Regions from separate parts of the Solidesulfovibrio carbinoliphilus subsp. oakridgensis genome, predicted to be linked through region 2. Evidence: predicted binding sites of a transcription regulator. Region 2 holds the regulator's gene; each other region holds the start of a gene.
What was found. The regulator sigma-54, encoded in region 2, starts transcription at its own class of promoters, with help from an activator protein. The targets are predictions, from matches to a motif close to CTGGCACGGNNNNTGCTT.
Positions count from the first base shown of each region.

Region 1: a site for sigma-54 is predicted at 2,020-2,037, ahead of DFW101_RS15815 (protoporphyrinogen/coproporphyrinogen oxidase). Genes of this name have one in related genera too.
Region 3: a site for sigma-54 is predicted at 3,942-3,959, ahead of fliJ (flagellar export protein FliJ). Genes of this name have one in related genera too.

Region 1 is NZ_CM001368.1:3,621,533-3,628,126, reverse strand. It holds gene purU (formyltetrahydrofolate deformylase) at 1-199, shown strand, start outside; gene DFW101_RS15825 (tetratricopeptide repeat protein) at 374-1,144, opposite strand; gene DFW101_RS15820 (RNA recognition motif domain-containing protein) at 1,671-1,949, shown strand; gene DFW101_RS15815 (protoporphyrinogen/coproporphyrinogen oxidase) at 2,066-3,445, shown strand; gene DFW101_RS15810 (M24 family metallopeptidase) at 3,576-4,646, shown strand; gene DFW101_RS15805 (DUF4911 domain-containing protein) at 4,643-4,942, shown strand; gene DFW101_RS15800 (response regulator) at 5,025-5,756, shown strand; gene DFW101_RS15795 (response regulator transcription factor) at 5,767-6,144, opposite strand; gene DFW101_RS15790 (hypothetical protein) at 6,293-6,594, opposite strand, start outside.
Region 2 is NZ_CM001368.1:1,047,028-1,053,621, forward strand. It holds gene DFW101_RS04675 (PTS sugar transporter subunit IIA) at 1-423, opposite strand, end outside; gene hpf (ribosome hibernation-promoting factor, HPF/YfiA family) at 424-972, opposite strand; gene rpoN (RNA polymerase factor sigma-54) at 1,024-2,460, opposite strand; gene DFW101_RS04690 (KdsC family phosphatase) at 2,578-3,120, opposite strand; gene DFW101_RS04695 (CTP synthase) at 3,286-4,917, opposite strand; gene DFW101_RS04700 (phosphoribosylformylglycinamidine synthase subunit PurQ) at 5,108-5,920, shown strand; gene tadA (tRNA adenosine(34) deaminase TadA) at 6,071-6,594, shown strand, end outside.
Region 3 is NZ_CM001368.1:3,320,186-3,326,779, forward strand. It holds gene DFW101_RS14485 (hypothetical protein) at 1-1,948, opposite strand, end outside; gene truA (tRNA pseudouridine(38-40) synthase TruA) at 1,893-2,705, opposite strand; gene DFW101_RS14495 (MotE family protein) at 2,773-3,522, opposite strand; gene fliJ (flagellar export protein FliJ) at 3,443-3,886, opposite strand; gene DFW101_RS14505 (phenylacetate--CoA ligase family protein) at 4,035-5,342, opposite strand; gene DFW101_RS14510 (ABC transporter ATP-binding protein) at 5,461-6,180, opposite strand; gene DFW101_RS14515 (ABC transporter ATP-binding protein) at 6,198-6,594, opposite strand, start outside.

The sequences.
Region 1 (6,594 bases), 1.5 Mb from region 2:
GGCCCACTACGTCACGGCCGAACTCGACGCCGGCCCGATCATCGAGCAGGACACGGCGCGGGTGACGCACCGCTTTTCCGTGGCCGACCTCAAGGCCACAGGCAGCGATCTCGAACGCAACGTCCTGGCCCGGGCCGTCAAATGGCACCTGGAGGACCGGGTGATCGTGTTCGGCAACAAGACCGTGGTGTTCCGCTAGCCGCACAAGGGCCGGGCGAGCGGGGGCCAGGAGCGAAAGGGAAGCCTCCGGCGGCCAAAGGGCTGGCGCCCTTTGGAATCCCGCAGAGGGGACGGACCGCCCGGATGTCCGGAAGAGCGTTGCCGGCGCCGGTCTGCCGCGACTGCCCGCGCTCGATGCGGCGGCGCCCGGCGGTCAGGCCGGGTCGGCCGGCGGGGCCGGGGCCGCCCTGGCCGCCTTTTCGGCCGCCCGCTTGAGCTTGGCGGCGATGATGAAGCCCGGGTTTATCGCCAGGCACCGGTCGGCCTCGACCACGGCCTCGGCGAAATTCCCCCTCTCGAAGTGGATGCGGCCGAGGTTGAAGTGCAGGTTCTCGTCGGCCTCGGAGGCGGCCAGGGCCTTTTCGTAGTAGGCCCGGGCCATGTCGAGGAGCCCGTGCTTGCGCATGCGGATGCCGAACTCGTTGAAGAGAAACTTGTTCTCCGGACCGAAGGCCAGGTCCAGGGACATGATCTTCTCGAAGATCTCCCGGGCCTCCTCCATCTTGCCGGCCGTGAGATAGGCGTTACCAAGGCCAAAGATGGCCCGCAGGTTCTCGGCGTCGTAGGCGAGCGCCTTCCCGAACGCGGCCTCGGCCTTGTCCGTGCGCCCGGCCTCCAGATGCTTCTCCCCCTTGGCCAGCTCGGCCAGCATCGCCTCCATCCGGGGCTTGACCTGATTGTAATAGATGAGCGGCTCGGGCTTGTAACGCTCGAAAAATTCCGCCTCCGCCACCACGGTCTTCTCGCCGCTTGGCACGCTGTTGGCGTTCAGGGCCTGGACCTGGATGCCGGATTCGGGTGTTTTTTCCGCGTAATAGTAGAGGATCCGCTCGCTTTCCGTGGTGGTGCCGCCAAAGCCGGTCTTGTAGGACTCCCGCAGGGAAACCGCCACCGCGAACCGGTCGGTGCGAAACGTCTGCGCCATGACCTTCCTCCATCCCCTGCCGCGCCCGGGCCTTTGCAGCGGCCACGCCTTGTACCACTTTTGGCCGCCAAACGCACCCCGGCCCGGGCACCCGGGCCGCATCGTCCCGCCGGCCGCCATCACAGCCGGGACACGGCCGGGCCATGGCCGGAATATTCCGGAAGACCGGTAAGCATTCCAGGTTGAAACACGGGAAAGGAACATTTTTCCCTTGCCAGCCTATCGGGGTTTCGCTATTTTTTTGCATCTTCGCCAAAGCCGCAAGGCTTCCCGCGCCTGGAACGGAACGGCGCCTGCGGACTTTCGCGAACGACTCGCCTCTGGAGTTGCAAGAGAGTGCGCGCCGACCGTTTTACACCGCCTCGATGCCAAAACCGACGGATGCACTCCAACTATCGGGCCATTCCGGCCGCACGGCCGATGGAATCGTCCTGGGAAGGAGCGTAGCCGGCGGTTTGTTGTCCGACGGACCTCCGTAGACGCTTCGTGTTCGCACTGACGTCAACCGCTTGGGAGTCCGTGTCTCATGTCCAAGAACATCTACGTTGGCAACCTGCCTTTCCGCACCACAGAGGACAGCGTGCGCGACCTGTTCGCCCGCTATGGCGAAGTCCAATCCGTCAAACTGATCTCCGACCGCGAAACCGGCAAACCGCGCGGCTTCGGATTCGTGGAGATGGACGACGACGCCGCCGCCGACGAGGCCATCAAGTCCCTGGACGGGGCCGATTTCGAGGGCCGCAACCTCAAGGTCAACGAGGCCAAGCCCCGCGAGGCCCGGCCTCCCCGCCGCCAGGCCTGGTAGACCGCCCCCGAACCGTCTTTCCCCCGGGGCCGCCTTTTCCAGGCGGCCCCGGGACTTTTTTTCTCCGCGACTGGCCTATATCTTGCTTCTTCTTCCCGATCCCTGCGGAGGCATGCATGCACGTCAAATTTCTGATCATCGGCGCCGGGCCGACCGGCCTTGGCGCGGCCTGGCGGCTGGCCGGGCACGGCGAAAACGACTTCCTGGTCCTCGAGCGCCACGCCCACGTCGGCGGCCTGGCCGCCAGCTTCACCGACCGGGCCGGGTTCACCTGGGACGTGGGCGGCCACGTGGTCTTTTCCCACTACGGCCTCTTCGACCGGCTTTTGGACGAGCTTTTGGGCGAGGCGGTCCTGCGCCACCAGCGCGAGTCCTGGATCCGGGTGGCCGGCACCTTCGTGCCCTACCCCTTCCAGAACAACATCCGCCGCCTGCCCCCCGAGCTGGCCTGGGAGTGCGTGGAGGGCCTGCTGGCCGCCGGCCGCGACGCCGCCGCCGGGGTCCATCCGGACGCGCCGGCCCACTTCCGGGCCTGGATCGACCGGGTGTTCGGCCCGGGCATCGCCCGGCTCTTCATGGTGCCCTACAATTTCAAGGTCTGGGCCCACCCGGCCGAGGCCATGTCCCACCGCTGGATCGGCGAGCGGGTGTCCGTGGTCGATGCCGGCCGGGTGATCAAGAACATCATCTTCGGCGCGGACGACGTGGCCTGGGGCCCCAATAACACCTTCTCCTTTCCGCTTCGCGGCGGCACGGGCGAGATCTTCCGCCGCCTGGCCGCCCGGTTCGCCGACCGCATCCGCCTCGGCGCGGCCGTCGTCTCCATCGACCCGGCCGCCAAAACCGTGTGCACCGCCTCGGGGGAGACCATCACCTACGGCCGGCTCCTCTCGACCGGGCCCCTGGACCGGCTGGTGGCCGACCAGCTCGTCGGGGCCCCCCCGGCCCTTATCGAAGCGGCGGGCCGCCTCAAGCACAACGGTGCCTTCATCCACGGCCTCGGCTTCGACGGGGCCCCGCCCGACTCCCGGTGCTGGATGTATTTCCCGGAGAGCGACTGCCCCTTTTACCGGGTGACCAACTTCCACAACTACTCGCCCTTCAATACCCCGGACCCGGACGGCATGCGGCCAAGGCTTCGGGCCCTCATGACCGAGACCAGCTTTTCCGGCTACAAGCCCGAGGACCCGGCCACCCTCCTCGACCGGACCGTGGCCGGCCTGGCCGCCACCACGCTGACCGCCCCGGACGACGCCGGCCGGCTGGTTTCCACCTGGGAGATGGCCGTGGACTACGCCTACCCCATCCCCTGCCTGGAACGCGACGCCGCCCTCGGCCTCATCCAGCCGGCCCTGGAGGCCATGGGCATCTTTTCCCGGGGCCGGTTCGGCGGCTGGAAGTACGAGGTCGGCAACATGGACCATTCGCTCATGCAGGGCGTGGAGTGGGCCGACCGGATGGTGGCCGGCTCGCGGGAAACGGTCTACACCCTGTGACCCGGCCGGGGCCGGCCGGTTGACGGACGCCGCCCGATCTGAAACACCACCGGCCATGGGCGGCACTGCCCGACCCAGGGAACCAAACGCCGGAACGGACAAGGAGCGGGCGGACATCGTGACCACGACCATGGACCAGGACATTTTCGCAGCCCGGCGCGACCGGCTGCGGCAGCGGCTTTCGGCGATGGGCCACCAGGCCCTCCTCGTCACCCACGCGGCCAACCGGTTCTATCTTTCCGGCTTCGAGCTGCACGATCCCCAGTGCAACGAATCGGCCGGCTGCCTCGTCGTGGCGGAAAACGGCCGGGACGCCCTTTTCACCGACTCCCGCTACCGCGACGCGGCCCTTCGCCTGTGGCCCGAGGCCGACCTTTGCATCTACGGCAGCGGCCGGTTCGCCACCATCGCCGATTTTCTCCGGGAACGGGGCCTCGTCCATCTGGCCTTCGAGGCCGCGTCCATGCCCTTCGAAACCCACGCCCACCTGTCGGCCCACATCGGCCTGACCCCGGTCCGGCAGGCCGTGGAGCCCCTGCGGCTCATCAAGGACGCGGCCGAGATCGAGCGCATGCGCCGCTCGGCCGCGGTCAACCACGCGGTCATGGAGCGCCTGCCGGACGTGCTCGTGCCCGGCCGGACCGAGGCCGAGGCGGCCTGGGAGATCGAAAAGCTCTTCCGGGAGTTCGGGGCCAGCGAGCTGGCCTTCGCCCCCATCGTGGCCGTCGACGCCAACGCGGCCCTGCCCCACGCCATCCCGGGCCGGACGGTCATCACCGACGGCTGCCTGGTCCTGGTCGATGTCGGCGGCCGGCGCGACGACTACTGCTCGGACCAGACCCGCACGGTCTGGGTGGGGAAAAATCCGCCGGACCGGTTCCTGACCATGCTCGACCGGGTCAAGCGGGCCCAAGCCGCGGCCCTGGCCGGCCTGCGCCCGGGCCTGCCGTTTCGTGCCGCCCACGCCCTGGCCCGACAGGTCTTCGAGGCCGAAGGCGTGGCCGCGCATTTCACCCACTCCCTCGGCCACGGCGTGGGCCTCGAGACCCACGAGGGCCCAAGCCTCAATCCGGCCGCCGACGGGACGCTTGCCCCCGGCATGGTGGTGACGGTGGAGCCGGGGCTCTACTATCCGGAATGGGGCGGGGCGCGGTGGGAGCACATGGCCCTCATTACCGAAGACGGCTGCGAGACCCTGTGAGGCGGCGTCCCCGGCGGCAGCCGCCCTACGTCCCGCCCCGGACCTCGGCCCGGCTCTACGTGCGCCTTTTGCCGCGCCACGTGGCCATGCTGCGGTTTCTGCTCGAGGCCGAGGACAACCTGGCCCTGCCGACCGTGGTCGACCGGTTCGCGGCCGTGGTGCGCCTGACCTATGCCCCGGACGCGGCCGGCCGGGTGGAGGGCTTTGTCCGGGACCTGGCCGCCGTCTGTCCGGAAGCGGCCGTCTGCCTGCGGCCGGCCGATTTCGGGGTTGCCAACCGTTCCCCGCTTGTCTAAGTACGGCCAGGATCCTTGCGAGGTTTGCTGGACTCGGGGCGCGCCCGCCGCGCACCCTCCACCCACAACCGGGAACCTGCCCATGCCCAGCACCGCCCAAAGGCCCCGCATCCTGCTGGTGGACGACAACGCCGACAATCTGGCGCTCATGCGCCTGTTTCTCGGCGGCCCCTACCGGACGGACAACGCGGAAAACGGCCGCGAGGCCGTGGCCCTGTTCGCGGCCGCGCCCTACGACCTCGTCTTCATGGATCTGGAAATGCCGGTCATGGACGGCTACGAGGCCACCCGGGCCATGCGGGCCATGGAACGCGGCCGGCCCGGGCCGCCCGTTCCCATCCTGGCCCTGACGGCCTACGGCCTGGACGAATTCCGCCTGCGGTGCGAGGCGGCCGGGTGCACGGACTTCCTGGTCAAGCCCGTGGGCAAGGCCCTGGTGCTCGACACCGTGGCCCGGCATCTGGGGGAAAACGCCCCCCGGACGAGGCCGGCCCCGCAACCGCCGGTCTCGCTCCAGGCGGCCGACAGGCCGGACGCGGACATGCTGCGGCCGCTGTTGCCGCTTTTTTTCGCCACGGCCGGCGAAACCCTGGATACGGCCCGGCGGGCCCTGCAAGCCGAGGATCTGGAAGTGGTGCGGGCCCAGGGCCACAAGCTCAAGGGGGCGGCCCTGTCCTACGGATTCGCCGACCTCGGCCAGGCGGCCAGGACCCTGGAACTGGCCGGCGGCCAGGGCGATGCCGCGGCGGCGGCCACCTGCATGGCCCTGGCCCGGGAACTCCTGGCCCGGGCCCAAAGAGGCTTCGCCGGCTGAGGTGGACGGATCAGCCGGCGGCCGTGCCGATCAGGGCGGCGGTCTTTTCGAGGAGCCGGGCCGCGCCGAAAGGCTTTTCCAGCACCGCGTCCGCTCCGAAGATGGTGGCATGGTCCAGCAGGTCCAGGCCGATCTTGGCCGAACCGCCGGATATGGCCATGACCTTGCAGGACTGGCACTGGTCGCGCAGCACTTGGAGCACCTCCAGGCCGTCCATCTCGGGCATGAAGATATCGAGCACCACCAGGTCCACGGGCTGCCCGGCCAGGGCCGACATGGCCAGCCGCCCGTCCGCCGCCTCGATCACGGCATAGCCCGCTCCCTCCAGATACAGGCGAATCAGCGCACGGATGCTCGGGTCGTCGTCCACGACCAGTACGGTTTTCACGGGGCGGCCTCCCGGAACGGTTTGCACGGCATGGGGTTTTCGAAAAGGAAACCGATACTTTTATTGATAGACTGCCACGACAACGGCGTCAACAATCCCCCGCCTCCTTCGAAGGACAGGGGATGCCGGTCGCCCGGCCGCGTCGGGCTCAGGCGAAATCGTACATGTCGAGGAGCTTGCCGTCGCGGCCGACGAGCAGCGGGTCGATCATGTTCTTGCCCCGGGAATCGCCGCTTTCCATGGACAGCCGCCGGCCGTCGTAGGCCAGACCCGTGACGACGGCTTCCTCGCAGTAGAGGTCCGAAAGGCGGTCCACCTGGAGGACGAGCTTGTCCGGGTCAAAGGGGCCGGTGAAATCGGGCAGGGAAAAAACCATCTCGCCCTTGTCCACGGACCCGAGCAGACAAAGCACCTCGTCCTCGCCGAGCCGGCCGAGGTAGTCCCCGAGCT
Region 2 (6,594 bases):
GGCCGCGTCGTTTTCGGCGCTCAAAAAGGCGTGCCGAAACGATTCGTCGGAGAGGAGCCGTGAGATGTGGGCCAGGATGCGCAGGTGCAGGCCCGCCACGTGCTCCGGCGCAAGGACGAGAAAAAAGATGCGGCAGGGTTTGAAATCCAGCGCATCGAAGTTGACGCCCTTGAGGCTCCTGCCGACCGCGATGACGATCTTTTCGAGGCTCTCCATCTTGCCGTGGGGGATGGCCACGGTGTCGCCGATGCCGGTCGTGCCGAGGCTTTCCCGGTCAAGGAGCACCTGATGGGCCCGTTTGGCGTCAAAACCCGGCAGGCCGGCCGCAATTTTGGCGACCAGCTCGGCCAGCACTTCGGACTTGGACTCGGCCGCGAGCTCCCCGATCACGAATTCGGGCTGGAGATAGTCCTCGAGACGCATCTACACACCCGTTCCAGGATCGATCAGGCCGAAGTCGCCGTTGCGCAGACGGTAGATGACGTTGGGCCGTTCGGTTTCCGAATTGATGAACACCAGGAATTCGTGCTTGATGGTCCCAAGCTGCATGGCCGCCTCTTCCACGGCCATGGGCTTGGGCTCGTATTCGTTGGTCTCGACGATGGTCGGCGTGCGGGCCCCGGCGTTGTCGGCGTTGATGGTGATGACGTCCATGCGCACGGTCTCGGTCGACTGGCGGCGGCGGTCCTTTTGCTTCTCACGGAACTTCTTGGCCTGCGCTTCCACCTTGTCGAGGATCATGTCGATGGTGGAATACATGTCCTCGGACACCTCATGGGCCGAGATATGCATATTGTCGGCCACGAAGATCACGTCGGCCATCTGGCGGGTCTTTTCCACGGCCAGATTGACCTGCAGTTCGGAGGCGTCATTGGCGGAAGCATATTTGGCAAGCTTTTCCAGACGCTTGCGAGCGTAGTCGCGCAAATGGTCGGAAGGTTCGAAGTTCTTGAAATTAAAAGTGATGTTCATGAGATCCTCCAGATGGCGTGGTATTGGGCCGGGGAAGCCCGGCCCGAAGCATCAGAAAATTTCCTTGCGCTTGGACGAGGATTCAATGCCCATGGCCGTGCGGTATTTGGCCACGGTGCGCCGGGCGATGTTGATCTGCAACTCGTCTTTGAGCATATCAGCAATGGCCTCGTCGCTGATAGGCTTTTTGGCATTCTCCCCGGAAATAATCCGCTTGATCATGGCCTTGACCGATTCCGAGCCGACCGTGCCGCCGTCGTCGAGGTCAAGGGAGCTGTTGAAAAAGAACTTGAGCTCGAAAATGCCATGGGGCGTGGCCACGTACTTGTTGGACGTGATGCGGCTGACGGTCGATTCGTGCATGCTGATGTCGTCGGCCACATCCTTGAGGATCAACGGCCGCAACCGCGTGACCCCCTCCTCGAAGAATTCCCGCTGGAACTTCACGATGCTCTCAAGGACCTTGTACAGGGTCCGCTGCCGCTGGTAGAGGCTTTTCATCAGCCACATGGCCGAGCGCATCTTGTCCTGGAGATAATCCTTGTCCTTGTCGTTTTTCGGATTGATCTCCGCCATGTAGGTCGTGTTGACGTTGAGCCGCGGCATGCCCTCTTCGTTTAAAATAATCACGAATTCGCCGCCGTATTTGTACACAAAGGCGTCCGGGCTCACGAAAATGGGATCGCCCGAGCCGTAGCTGGCTCCGGGCATGGGATTGAGGGTCTGGATCAGCTCAAGGTATTCCTTGAGTTTTTCCATGGTGATATGAAATTTTTTGGCCAGCGGCTTGTAGCGTTTCTTCTCCAGGTCTTCGAGGTGGTCGCGCACAAGCTCGATGAGGATGGTGTCCTCGTAGCCGTAGACCTCGATCTGGGTGAGCAGGCATTCGCTCGGGGTCCGGGCGGCCACGCCCACGGGGTCGAACCGCTGGAGCCGGTGGAGCACGGTCTCCACTTCGGGCACCGAGGCTCCGGCCATCTGGGCCAGTTCTTCGAGGGAAGCCCGCAGGTAGCCCGAGGAATTGAGGCTGCCGACGATACTCTCCCCGATCTCCAGTTCCTTGGCCGTGAAATTCGACAGGCGCATCTGCCAGCCGAGGTGCCCTTCGAGGGAGGGTTTGGAGGCGAGCCTGGCGTCAAAGGCCATGCCCTCCTCGGGCATCTCCGACTCCCGGGATTGGGACTGGCGGCCGGTGCTGGCGAAATCGCCGAGATAGTCGTCCCATTCGGCGTTTTTGAGGAGTTCCTTTTCCATGGCCGCGTCGCTGGAATTCCCGGTCGGCCCCAGGTTGTCCTCGGCCATGGTCCGCTCCGGTTGGCGGTCCTCCTCGATCGATTCCTCCAGAAGGGGGTTTTCCAAAAGCTCCTGCTGCACGCTCTCCAGCAGCTCGAGCCGGGAGAGCTGCAGGAGTTTGATGGCTTGCTGCAGTTGGGGAGTCATCACCAGCTGCTGGGAGAGTTTGAGCTGCTGTCGCAGTTCCAGGGCCATGTCTACCGCCGTGCGAGGTCCTTTGGATGTTGGTGCGAAAAGCGGGGGCAAGGCCGACGCCCCGCCCGCTCAACAAAAAGCATGCCACAATCGAAGGATCGTGGCAATCGGCACGGCTTACCCTTCCGGGAGGAACCAGGCGTAGGCCGCTTCGAGACGGCCGCTGGCCTGAAGCAGGAACCGGATGGCCTCGCGCACCGCCCCGTGCCCGCCGGGACGGCTGGCCACCCACAGGGCCAGGTCCATGATTTCCGGCTGGGCGTCGGCCACGGCCATGGGCAGGCCGACCAGACCCATGGGGCCGGCGTCCACCCAGTCGTCGCCGAGGTAGGCGGCCTGGCCGGGGGAAAGCCCCAGCCGCCCGAGGATGCCGGTCAGGATCGGAACCTTGTGGTGGTGGCCGGGATGGTACTCGCCAATGCCCAGTTCCTTGATGCGGGCGGCCACGGCCGGACTGTCGAGGCCGCTTATGACCGCCACTTGCAAGCCCGCCATCTGGGCGGCCTTGATGCCGAGGCCGTCGTGGGCGTGAAACCGTTTGGCGATGCCGCCGTGGGCGTCGACATAGAGGCCGCCGTCGGTCAGGACGCCGTCCACGTCAAGGACGAGCAAGGCCACGTCCCTGGCCCGCGTCGCGGCCAGCTTCGCATCCTGCGCCATACCACCCGCCTCCTCGCGCCGCCCGGCCCCGGCGGGACGACCCGAGGCGACGCCGTCCGCTCATGCCGCGTTCTCGAAATCCGCGCATACGAATTTTGAGAACAACAAATTAGAATATTTATTTTTTTCTAAAAACTATGCCCCTGCTTTTCAGCGAACGTCGTGCTAGCCCTTGTACCGCTTGGCCGCCTTCACGAATTCCCGAAAGAGCGGATGCGGACGCATGGGGCTGCTCTTGAACTCCGGGTGGAACTGGCAGCCGAGGAACCACGGATGGTCCGGCAGTTCCACGATCTCGACCAGCTCGCCGTCCGGCGACAGGCCGCTTAAGACCATCCCGCCCTCTTCAAACGAGGGAGCGTAGGTCTTGTTGAATTCGTAGCGGTGGCGGTGGCGCTCGGAAATCTCCTCGGCGGCGTAGGCCGCGGCGGCCTGGGTTTCCGGCTTGACCCGGCAGGGGTAGGCTCCCAGGCGCATGGTCCCTCCCTTGTCGCTCGACGGGTCCCGGTACTCGGTCTTCTGGGTGCGGCAGTCGAACCATTCGCGCATGAGGTAGATGACCGGGTGCGGCGTGGTCAGGTCGAATTCCTCGGAATTGGCGCCGGAAAGCCCCAGGACGTTCCGGGCGTATTCGATGACCGCGCACTGCATGCCAAGGCAGATGCCGAAAAAGGGCACGCCCTTTTCCCGGGCGTATTCGATGGCCGTAATCTTGCCCTCGACCCCGCGCGAGCCGAAGCCGCCCGGCACCAGGATGCCGTCGATGCCGGCGAAGGTGGACGCCGCGTTCTGGCGGGTCACTTCCTCGGAATTGACGTACACGAACCGGATGGAGACCCCGGCCGCGATGCCGCCGTGGACAAGGGCCTCGTGCAGGCTCTTGTAGGCTTCCTTGAGGTCCACATACTTGCCGACAATGGCGATGGAAACCTGGCCTCCGGGATTTTCCGACCGGTGCAGCAGGTCGCGCCAGGCTTGCAGGTCGGCGTTTTTGGCCGGCAGGCGCAGCAGGATGGCGATCTTCTGGTCCACGCCCTCGCCGTAGAGGCGAAGCGGCAGTTCGTAGATGTTTTTGACGTCCACGGCGGTAAAGACCGCGTCCGCGTCCACGTCGCAGAAAAGGGCGATCTTTTCCTTGATGTCGCGCCCAAGCTCCACTTCGCTGCGGCAGATGATGATGTCGGGTTGGATGCCGATGGACCGCAGTTCCTTGACGCTGTGCTGGGTGGGCTTGGTTTTGACCTCGCCGGCCACGCGCAGGTAGGGCACGAGGGTCAAGTGGATGTACAGGGCGTTTTCCTTGCCAAGTTCCATGCGCAGCTGGCGGATGGCCTCCAGGAACGGCTGGCCCTCGATGTCGCCCACCGTGCCGCCGATCTCGATGATGGCCACGTCCTCGTCGCCGGCGACGCCGAGGATCGACCGCTTGATCTCGTCGGTGATGTGCGGGATCACCTGGACCGTGCCGCCGAGGTAGTCGCCCCGGCGTTCCTTCTGGATGACGCTGAAATAGACCCGGCCCGAGGTGAAGTTGTTGTTCTGGCTCATGGGCACGCCGAGGTAGCGCTCGTAGTGGCCGAGGTCGAGGTCGGTCTCGGCCCCGTCGTCGGTGACGTAGACCTCGCCATGCTGGAAGGGGTTCATGGTGCCGGGATCGACGTTGATGTAGGGGTCGAGCTTCTGGATGGTGACCTTGAGCCCCCGGGCCTGGAGCAGTGCGCCGATGGAAGCGGCGGCCAGCCCCTTGCCCAGGGAGGACAGCACCCCTCCCGTCACGAAAATAAACTTGGTCTTCATGATGATGCCGTCCTTGGAAAAGAGGTTAGGCCACGCCGGCGGACCCGGCGGCCCGGGTCCCTCGGGACCGGGCCGGACCGGGCCTGTGGCGCGGTTCGGTTGACGCGGCCGGGGCGGCCCCTTATGTTCAGCCGCGTAAAGTATGCCTTCGGGCGCAAATTTTCAAGGAACCCCCGGGAGGATTTCCCTTATGGCCAAGGTGCGCACCCTCGTGATCACCGGTTACGGCACCAATTGCGAAGTGGAATCGGCCTACGCCGCCCGCGCGGCCGGGTCCGACGTCACGGACATCGTCTTTTTTTCGGATATCGCCGCCGGTCGCACGCGCATTCCGGATTACAATTTCCTGATCTTTCCCGGAGGGTTCCTTGACGGGGACGATCTCGGTGCGGCCCAGGCCGCGGCCGTGCGCTGGAAGCACGCCAAAAACGCCGCCGGCGACGCCCTTCTTGGCCAGCTCAAAACTTTTTTCGAGGCCGGGGGGCTTGTCCTTGGCATCTGCAACGGTTTTCAGCTCCTGGTCAAGCTCGGCCTGCTGCCGGCCCTTGGCGGCGACTATTTCGCCCGGCAGGTCAGTCTCGCCAACAACGACTCGGCCCGGTTCGAGGACCGATGGGTAACCCTGGCCGCCAATCCGGAAAGCCCCTGCATCTTCACCCGGGGCCTCACGCGCCTGGACCTGCCCGTGCGCCACGGCGAGGGCAAGCTCGTGCCCAAGAGCCCGGAAATCCTGGACGAACTGGTCAAAACCGGGGCCATCGCCCTCTCCTACGCCGATCCGGCCACAGGCGAGACCACCATGGAATATCCGCAAAATCCCAACGGCTCGCCCCTGGCCATCGCCGGCCTGACCGACCCGTCCGGCCGCATCCTCGGCCTCATGCCCCACCCCGAGGCCTTCAACCACCCGACCAACCACCCCGGCTACACCCGGGGCGAACGCCCGCAGCTCGGCACGGTACTTTTCGAAAACGCCGTGGCCCACCTGCGGGGCCACGCCTAACCGAGGCGTTGCCCCGGACCCTACCAGGGCTCTGCCCAGGACCGCCGGGGGGATTTTCCAGCCCCCCGGCGGTCCTGGGCGAGGGAAGTCAGCTCCCCTTTCACGCGACACGCGGATTCGCAGGGAAAAAATATTCAGGAAGGAATGGCTATGGCCTTGCAGCCGGCCCGGCGCTTTGTCGCCGGCGGGGATATGCTGCCCGACCCGCCGCCGGGCTGGGAAAGTTTCGAGGCGGTGATGGGACTCGCCCTGGCCGAGGCCCGGGAAGCGGCCGCCCTGGGCGAGACGCCGGTCGGCGCGGTCCTGCTCTCCGGCGCGGGCGAGGTGCTGGCCCAAACCGGCAACGGCCCGATCTCCCGGGCCGACCCCACGGCCCACGCCGAAATCCTGGCCCTGCGCCAGGCCGCGGCCCGGGTCGGCAATTACCGGCTGCCGGGCTCGATCCTGGTCGTGACGCTCGAGCCCTGCCTCATGTGCCTCGGGGCCATGATCCACGCCCGGGTGGGGCTGCTCGTCTACGGCGCGCCCGACCCGCGTACGGGCGCGGTGGATTCGCGGCTCCCCGGCCCGGACCTGCCCTTTTTCAACCACCGCTTCGACGTTCTTTCCGGAGTGTGCGCCGACGCCAGCGCCGCGCTCCTGCGGCAGTTTTTCCGCAACCGCCGCGCCCGGCC
Region 3 (6,594 bases), 1.8 Mb from region 2:
TAAGGCTGGATGGCGCGCCGACGAGGGTGTGGCGGGCGCCCTGGCCGTCGGCGTAGAGCGACCGCCAGAGGGTGTCGGTGGCGATCCAGAGCCGGCCGGCGGAGCGGGTCCTGGCAAAGCCGAGGGCGGCCAGGCCGGACCAGTTGCCGGTGACGGGCCGTTCGAGGCCGTCGGCCAGGGCGCCGGTGAAAAAGCCGGCGTTGGCGTCCAAGTATTTACGCAGGTCGTTGTAGGCGTCGACCACGGCGGTCAGGCGCGACTCCACGGCGTCCATGGCCCGGGTGACGGACAGGGGCAGGGTCTGACCGGTGTCGGCCCTGGCCGTGACGACCACACGACCGGAAGCCAGGGCATAGGCGTTATTTTCCGAGGCGAGCGGCTGGTTGTCGATGGTCAGGCGGCCGTCCTGGCCGGGCAGCTTGGCGTCCAGGCCGAGGGAGGCAAGGAGGCCGGTCGCGCCGTCAGCCAGGGTCAGGGACTCGCCGAGGCGGCGGTTACGCAGCAGCAGGTCGGCGGTCACGCCCCGGTGGGACAGACGCCGGCCGGGGACGTTGGTGGCCGGGATGGCGGCGTGGCGGGTGGCGGCGTCCACCCGGCCGGTGGCCAGGGCGACCGTACGGGCCAGGTTGCCGAGGACATCCTCTGCGGTGTCGCCCGCGGCCACGGCCACGGACAGGACCGTGCCGCGAAGGGGGGTGGTCAGGCCAAGGGCCGCCAGGATGCCGCCCTGGCCGTCGGTGAGGGCCAGGACCTCGCCTGCGGCGCCGGCCTGGGTGGCGACGGTCAGGACGCGGCCGGCCACGGAGGCGGCGCCGGTGGCGGCGGGCATGGCGGCCGCGCTGGTCCGGGCCGCCACCCCGGGCAGGGAGAAGCTCGGGGCCGCGACCAGGACCGTGGACGTGCCGTCCGGGGACCAGGTGGAGGTCGGGGTGGCGTTTATCTGGCCGGCCACGGCGTTTTGCACGTCGCCCCAGGTCCAGCCGGCCTTGACCGTGACGGACAGGCTGCGCCTGTTGCCGCCGAGCGCGAGGCCGAAGGTGTAGGTCTTCGGGGCAAGCGTGGTGGCGGCGTCGGGGTCGAAAACCGTGGACACGTAGGACGTGGGCTGTGCGCCCGAGCCCACGGCCAGGGCAAAGGTGTGCAGGCCCGTGGCCAAGCCGGTCGTAGCGTTCGGATCGTAGCCCGTGGAGTGGAGGAAGGCGGGCGCCGCCAGCCGCTCGACCCCGGCCTGGACCGTGCCGAGCGGAGCCGGGGCGGCGACGTCGGGCACGGCCTTGATCCCCAGGCGGGAGACGAGGTCGCCGGAGACGTCGGCCAGGGCCACGTCCTGCTCGCGGCGCAGCGGATTGACGGACAGGGCCAGGACCGTGCCCACGGCCGCCAGGGACGGGTCCAGGGTGAAAGGCTTTTGCTGGCGCGTGACGTCGGCCCGCACGCTCAGGTTGGCGGAATCGTTGACGGCCTCGGCCACCTTGCCAAGCACCTGCCCCCAGGTGTCCCTGGCGCCGACGGTGACGGAAAATGTGCCGGCGGACGGCCCCTGGTCCAGGCGCAAGGCGTAGTCTCCGGCCGGGATGCCCGAGGCGGCCAGGGCGCTTTTGCCGTTGGAGAAGAATTTGAAGGGATTGACGGCCTGGCCCGAAGGCAGGGCCACGCCGGACACGCTTGCGTCGAGCCCGGGACTGGCGACCACCAGCCGGGCCGCGGACCAGGGAGTGTTCCCGGCCGGCCAGGCGAAGCGGGACAGGGCGTTTTCGAAGCGGCCAAGCCGCGAGGCCAGGCCGGCGGTCAGGCCATCGACGGCGGCCTGGTTTCCCGGCGGGGCGTCTCCCCCGCCGACCGTGATGCCCGGGGCCCGGGCCAGCGGAACGGGCGCGGCCTCGGCGACCGTCTCACCCTTGGCCAGCCTCAGGCTGGTGAAGTAGATGTCGCTTATGCCCCCGGCCATGTTCCCCGTACTCCACGACGACGAGGCAAAGGCCGCTTGCCGGCGCGGTCTGCGGCGCAAGCCTTCTCTGCCCCTGCGTCAGTACGGATCGGATGTCTTCGGGAGAAACTTTACCGCGCCCCACGGCCACCAGCGCGCCCATCAGGTTTCGCACCATCTGCTTGAGAAATCCCTCGGCGTGAAACCGCCAGACCATCTCCGGGCCCCCTGTCGCAAGGCGCGTGACGCCGTGGACCAGCCGCGTCGTGGTTTTGACGTCCGAGCCGGCGTTCTGGAAGGCGGCGAAATCGTGGAAGCCGGCGAAACAGGCGGCGCAGGCGTCCATGGCCGCCACGTCGAGCCGGCCGTAACGGCCGACATCCCAGACGTAGGGCCGCCGCCAGGGCAGGACATGGCCCGGTTCGGTCCACAGCGTGTAGTGGTAGACCTTGCCCGTGGCGCAGAACCGGGCGTGGAACCCGTCTGGCACAAGCTCGGCCCCGGCCACGGACATGTCGGCCGGAAGCAGGGCGTTGAGCGCCTTTTGCCAGGGGATGGCGGCCCGCCCTTCCGGCACGTCGACATGGGCCACCTGGGCCATGGCGTGGACCCCGGAGTCGGTGCGGCCCGCGCCGAAGATCCGGACCGGCTCCCCGCACAGGGTGGCCAACGCCTCTTCCAGGCAGCCCTGGACCGTGCGCCCCCGGCCCGGGGCCTGGAGCTGCCAGCCGGCAAAGGCCGTGCCGTCGTAGGCGAGCGTCAGGCGCAGGCGCGGCATGGGCGGGAGGCGGCGGGTTCGCCGGCCAGGGCCGGGACGCGGCGGACCGGTCGACGATTTGCCGCCACTACATCTCCTCCGGCGCGCCGTCCGTGGGCGGCAGCTGCATCTTGGTCAGCATCTCGGTCAGGCCGGCCGCCTTCTTGGCTTCCATGTTGTTCAGCACCTCGCCGGCGCCACGGCCGCGCATGCCTGCCAGAATTTTGACTGCGATGTTGTTGTCCAGGGTCTCCAGGACCTTGGCCGCCTGCTTGGCGTTCATGTTGGAATAGACGTCGATCAGGTGCTTGAGCTTCTGGTCCTTGACGCCCTTGGCCTCTTCCAACATGGCCTTGATACTGGTTTCCATCTCCTTGAGCTTGGCGACGCGGGCGCTCAGGTCGGCTTGCAGGGTGTTTAAGGCCTGCTCCCGCTGGTCCAGTTCGTCCTGGCGCTTGAGCAGGGCCTGGGCGTCGGGCGTGGCGGCGGCCGTCTTGGCGGCCGGAGCCGGGGCGGCCGGCTGGGGCGCGGCCGGAGCCTGCTGGGCCAGGGCCGGAGTCGGGCCGGGGAGGGGTGCTGGTACGAACCGGGCCACGCTCGGCGCCGGCGGATCGGGCAGCAACAGGTCGAGGCCCATGAAGACCAGGATGCCGAGCTTCAGGGCCGCGATCATGACAAAGACGCCAAGGACCTTGGTGGCGCGCGGGGCGATTTTCGCGCCCAGCCGCTCCAGGGCCAGAAGCCAGCGCGAAGGGGCGTCAGACGACCGGCGGAACGTAGCGGACCGAAGCCATTTCGTCGTTTTCCTTTTGCTCGGCGATGTTTTCTTCGAGGGCATGGCGTCTGGCCTTGTTGGTTTTGAGTTTGTCGAGGAGCTTTCTGTCCTTGGAGCGCGAGACCGCCAGCACCCGGCACCGTTCGCGAACCTCGGCCAGTTCGTCGAGCTTCGCGTGGCCGGCCCGGATGTCGAACACCAGCCGCTCCCGGTAGGCCCGCCAGAGGTAGAAATCCAGGGGCGCGGGGTTCTTTTTCTGGGTCATGGAGGCGTCGCGGGAGGCCAGCTCGTTTTCCAGCCGGGCCACTTCCCGGGCCTGGAGCTGGTGGGCGGCAATGGCCTTGCCGAGCTCCATCCTGGCCCGCTCCTCAAGCTGGGCCCGAATGTCCAGGACGCGCTCGAGATTGAAACGAAACGGCTTTGCCATGAGTGCCTTCTACCTGCGGCGCGCCGCGCCAGTTTTCCGTCGGTGGTGGTCCTCGAAGCAAAACCCGGGCCACCTTTCTCCCTTTCGGGGGGTCCGGGGGGAATGATTCCCCCCGGCCGCCGGAGGCATCCTCTCTCTTCCCCTCCCGCTACAGTCCCCGGCGGTCCACGACGCGGATGGTCTTGCCTTCCTGGCCCCGGGCGAGGCTGCCGGGCTCGACCAGGCGCACGCCGATGCCGACGCCGAGTTCGGAGGCCAGCCGGCGTTCGAGCTTTTCCAGAAGCGCCTGATGCTCGGACACCCGGTCAAAAAGAAGGGCCTCGGTAGGCTCGACTTCGAGCAGGGCCTCGTCGAGCGCTCCCCGGCGGTGGAGCACGATGCGGTAGTTGGGGGTGGTGCCCTCGACTTCAAGGAGGAGCGCCTCGACCCGGGACGGGAAAACGTTCACTCCCCGTATAATGAGCATGTCGTCCGTGCGGCCGACGATGCGGCCGATACGGCGCATGGTGCGGCCGCAGGGGCAGGGGCCGGGCAGGATGCGGGTGATGTCGCCGGTGCGGAAGCGGATCATGGGAAAGGCTTCCTTGGTCAGCGTGGTGACGACCAGCTCCCCCTCCTCGCCGTCGGGAAGGCGCTCGCCCGTGGCCGGGTCCACGATCTCGATCAGAAAATGGTCCTCGCTCACATGCATGCCGGCCTGCTCCAGGCACTCGCCGGCCACGCCCGGGCCCATGATTTCGGAGAGGCCGTAGTTGTCGGTGGCCGTGAGCTTCAGGCGGTCCTCTATGGCCGCGCGCATGGCCTCGGTCCAGGTCTCGGCCCCGAACAGGCCGTAGCGCAGGGAAAGCGAATTGACGTTGACGTCCATGGCGCACAGCGTCTCGGCCAGGTGCAGGGCGTAGCTCGGCGTGGCCACGAAGACCGAGGTCCGGTAGTCCTGCATGATGGCCACCTGCCGGCGCGTGCCGCCGCTACTGGCCGGGATGACGGCCGCGCCCACGGTCTCGGCCCCGTAGTGGAAGCCCATGCCGCCGGTGAAAAGCCCGTAGCCGAGCGCGATCTGCACCACGTCGTCCTGGCCGGCTCCGGCCGCGACCAGGACCCGGGCCACCAGCCGCGACCAGGTTTTGATGTCGTTTCGGGTGTAGCCGGCCACCACCGGCTTGCCCGAGGTGCCGGACGAGGCGTGGAGCCTGACCACCTCACGAAGGGGCACGGCGAAAAGGCCGTACGGGTAGGCCTCGCGCAGGTCGGCCTTGGTGGTGAAGGGCAGGTGGCGGACATCGGCCAGATCGGCGAAGGTGTCCGGGTCGATGCCCTGCTCGGCGAACCGGCGGCGGTAGAGAGGCACGTTTCGGGCCACGCGATTGAGCGTGGCCTGCAACCGCTCCAACTGCAGCTGGGCCAGATCGCCCCGGTCCATGGCCTCGAATTGCGGCTCGAAACATTCGCGCATGGTCAGGTCCTTTGGGGGAAAGAAGATGCCTCCGGCGGCCAGGAGAGGCTCTGCCTCTCCTGGACCTCTCCGCCGGGGGGGATCATCCCCCCCGGACCCCCTGGAAGGGGGGAAAGGATCACACGTCCTTCTCGCGGCCGAGGTAGGCGCGGCGGACGTCGCGGTTGGCGAGCAGTTCCTCAGCCGTTCCGGACAGGAGCACCCGGCCGGTCTCCAGCACGTAGCCCCGGTCGGCCACGGCCAGGGCGCTCTTGGCGTTCTGCTCGACCAAAAGGACGGTCAGCCCCTTTTCGCGGCGCAAGGCCACGACATGGCGGAAAATCTCCTTGCAGACCTGGGGGGCCAGCCCCATGCCCGGCTCGTCCAGAAGCAGGCACCGGGGCCGGGCCATGAGGGCCCGGCCGATGGCCAGCATCTGCTGCTCGCCGCCGGAGAGCGCCGCCGCCTGCTGCTGGCGGCGGTCAAAGAGCACCGGGAACATGGCGTAGACCTCTTCCATGTCGGCCGCGACCTGGCGCCGCCTAAACCGGGTATACGCGCCCAGGAGCAGGTTGTCCTCCACGGACAGGGGCCCAAAGACCAGCCGCCGCTCCGGCACCTGGGACAGGCCCAGGCGCACGATCTTCTCGGGCTTTTCCCCGGCAATGGCCCGGCCGTCGAACACGACCTCGCCCCCGGACACCCGCTGGACGCCGGAAATGGCGGACAGGAGCGTGGTCTTGCCCGCGCCGTTGGCCCCGATCAGGGCCACGATCTCGCCAGGGGCCACGTGCAGGGACACCCGCCGCACCGCGTGCACCCGGCCGTAGTGGATATCGACGTTGCGTAAGGTCAGCATAATTCGGGTGCCTCCGCCTACTCGTCCTCGCCCAGATAGGCCTTCACGACCTCGTCGTTGGCCTGCACTTCCTCGGGCGTGCCCGAGGCCAGGGGATGGCCGAAGTGGAGCACGGTGATGTGGTCGCTGACGTTCATGACGAGGTCCATGTCGTGCTCGACGAGGCCGACGGTGACGTGGAGCCTGTCGCGGACGGCGGCGATGAGGTCGCCGAGCCGGGCCGTCTCCTTGGAATTGAGGCCGGCGGCCGGTTCGTCGAGGAGCAGCAGCTTCGGTTCGGCGGCCAGGGCCCGGGCCATTTCGAGGAGCCGCTGCCGGCCGTAGGGCAGCTCGCCGGCCGGCGTGTCGCGCTCGTCGGCCAGGCCCACGAAGTCGAGCCGGGCCAGGGCCTCCTCGCGGCAGACCCGCTCGGCC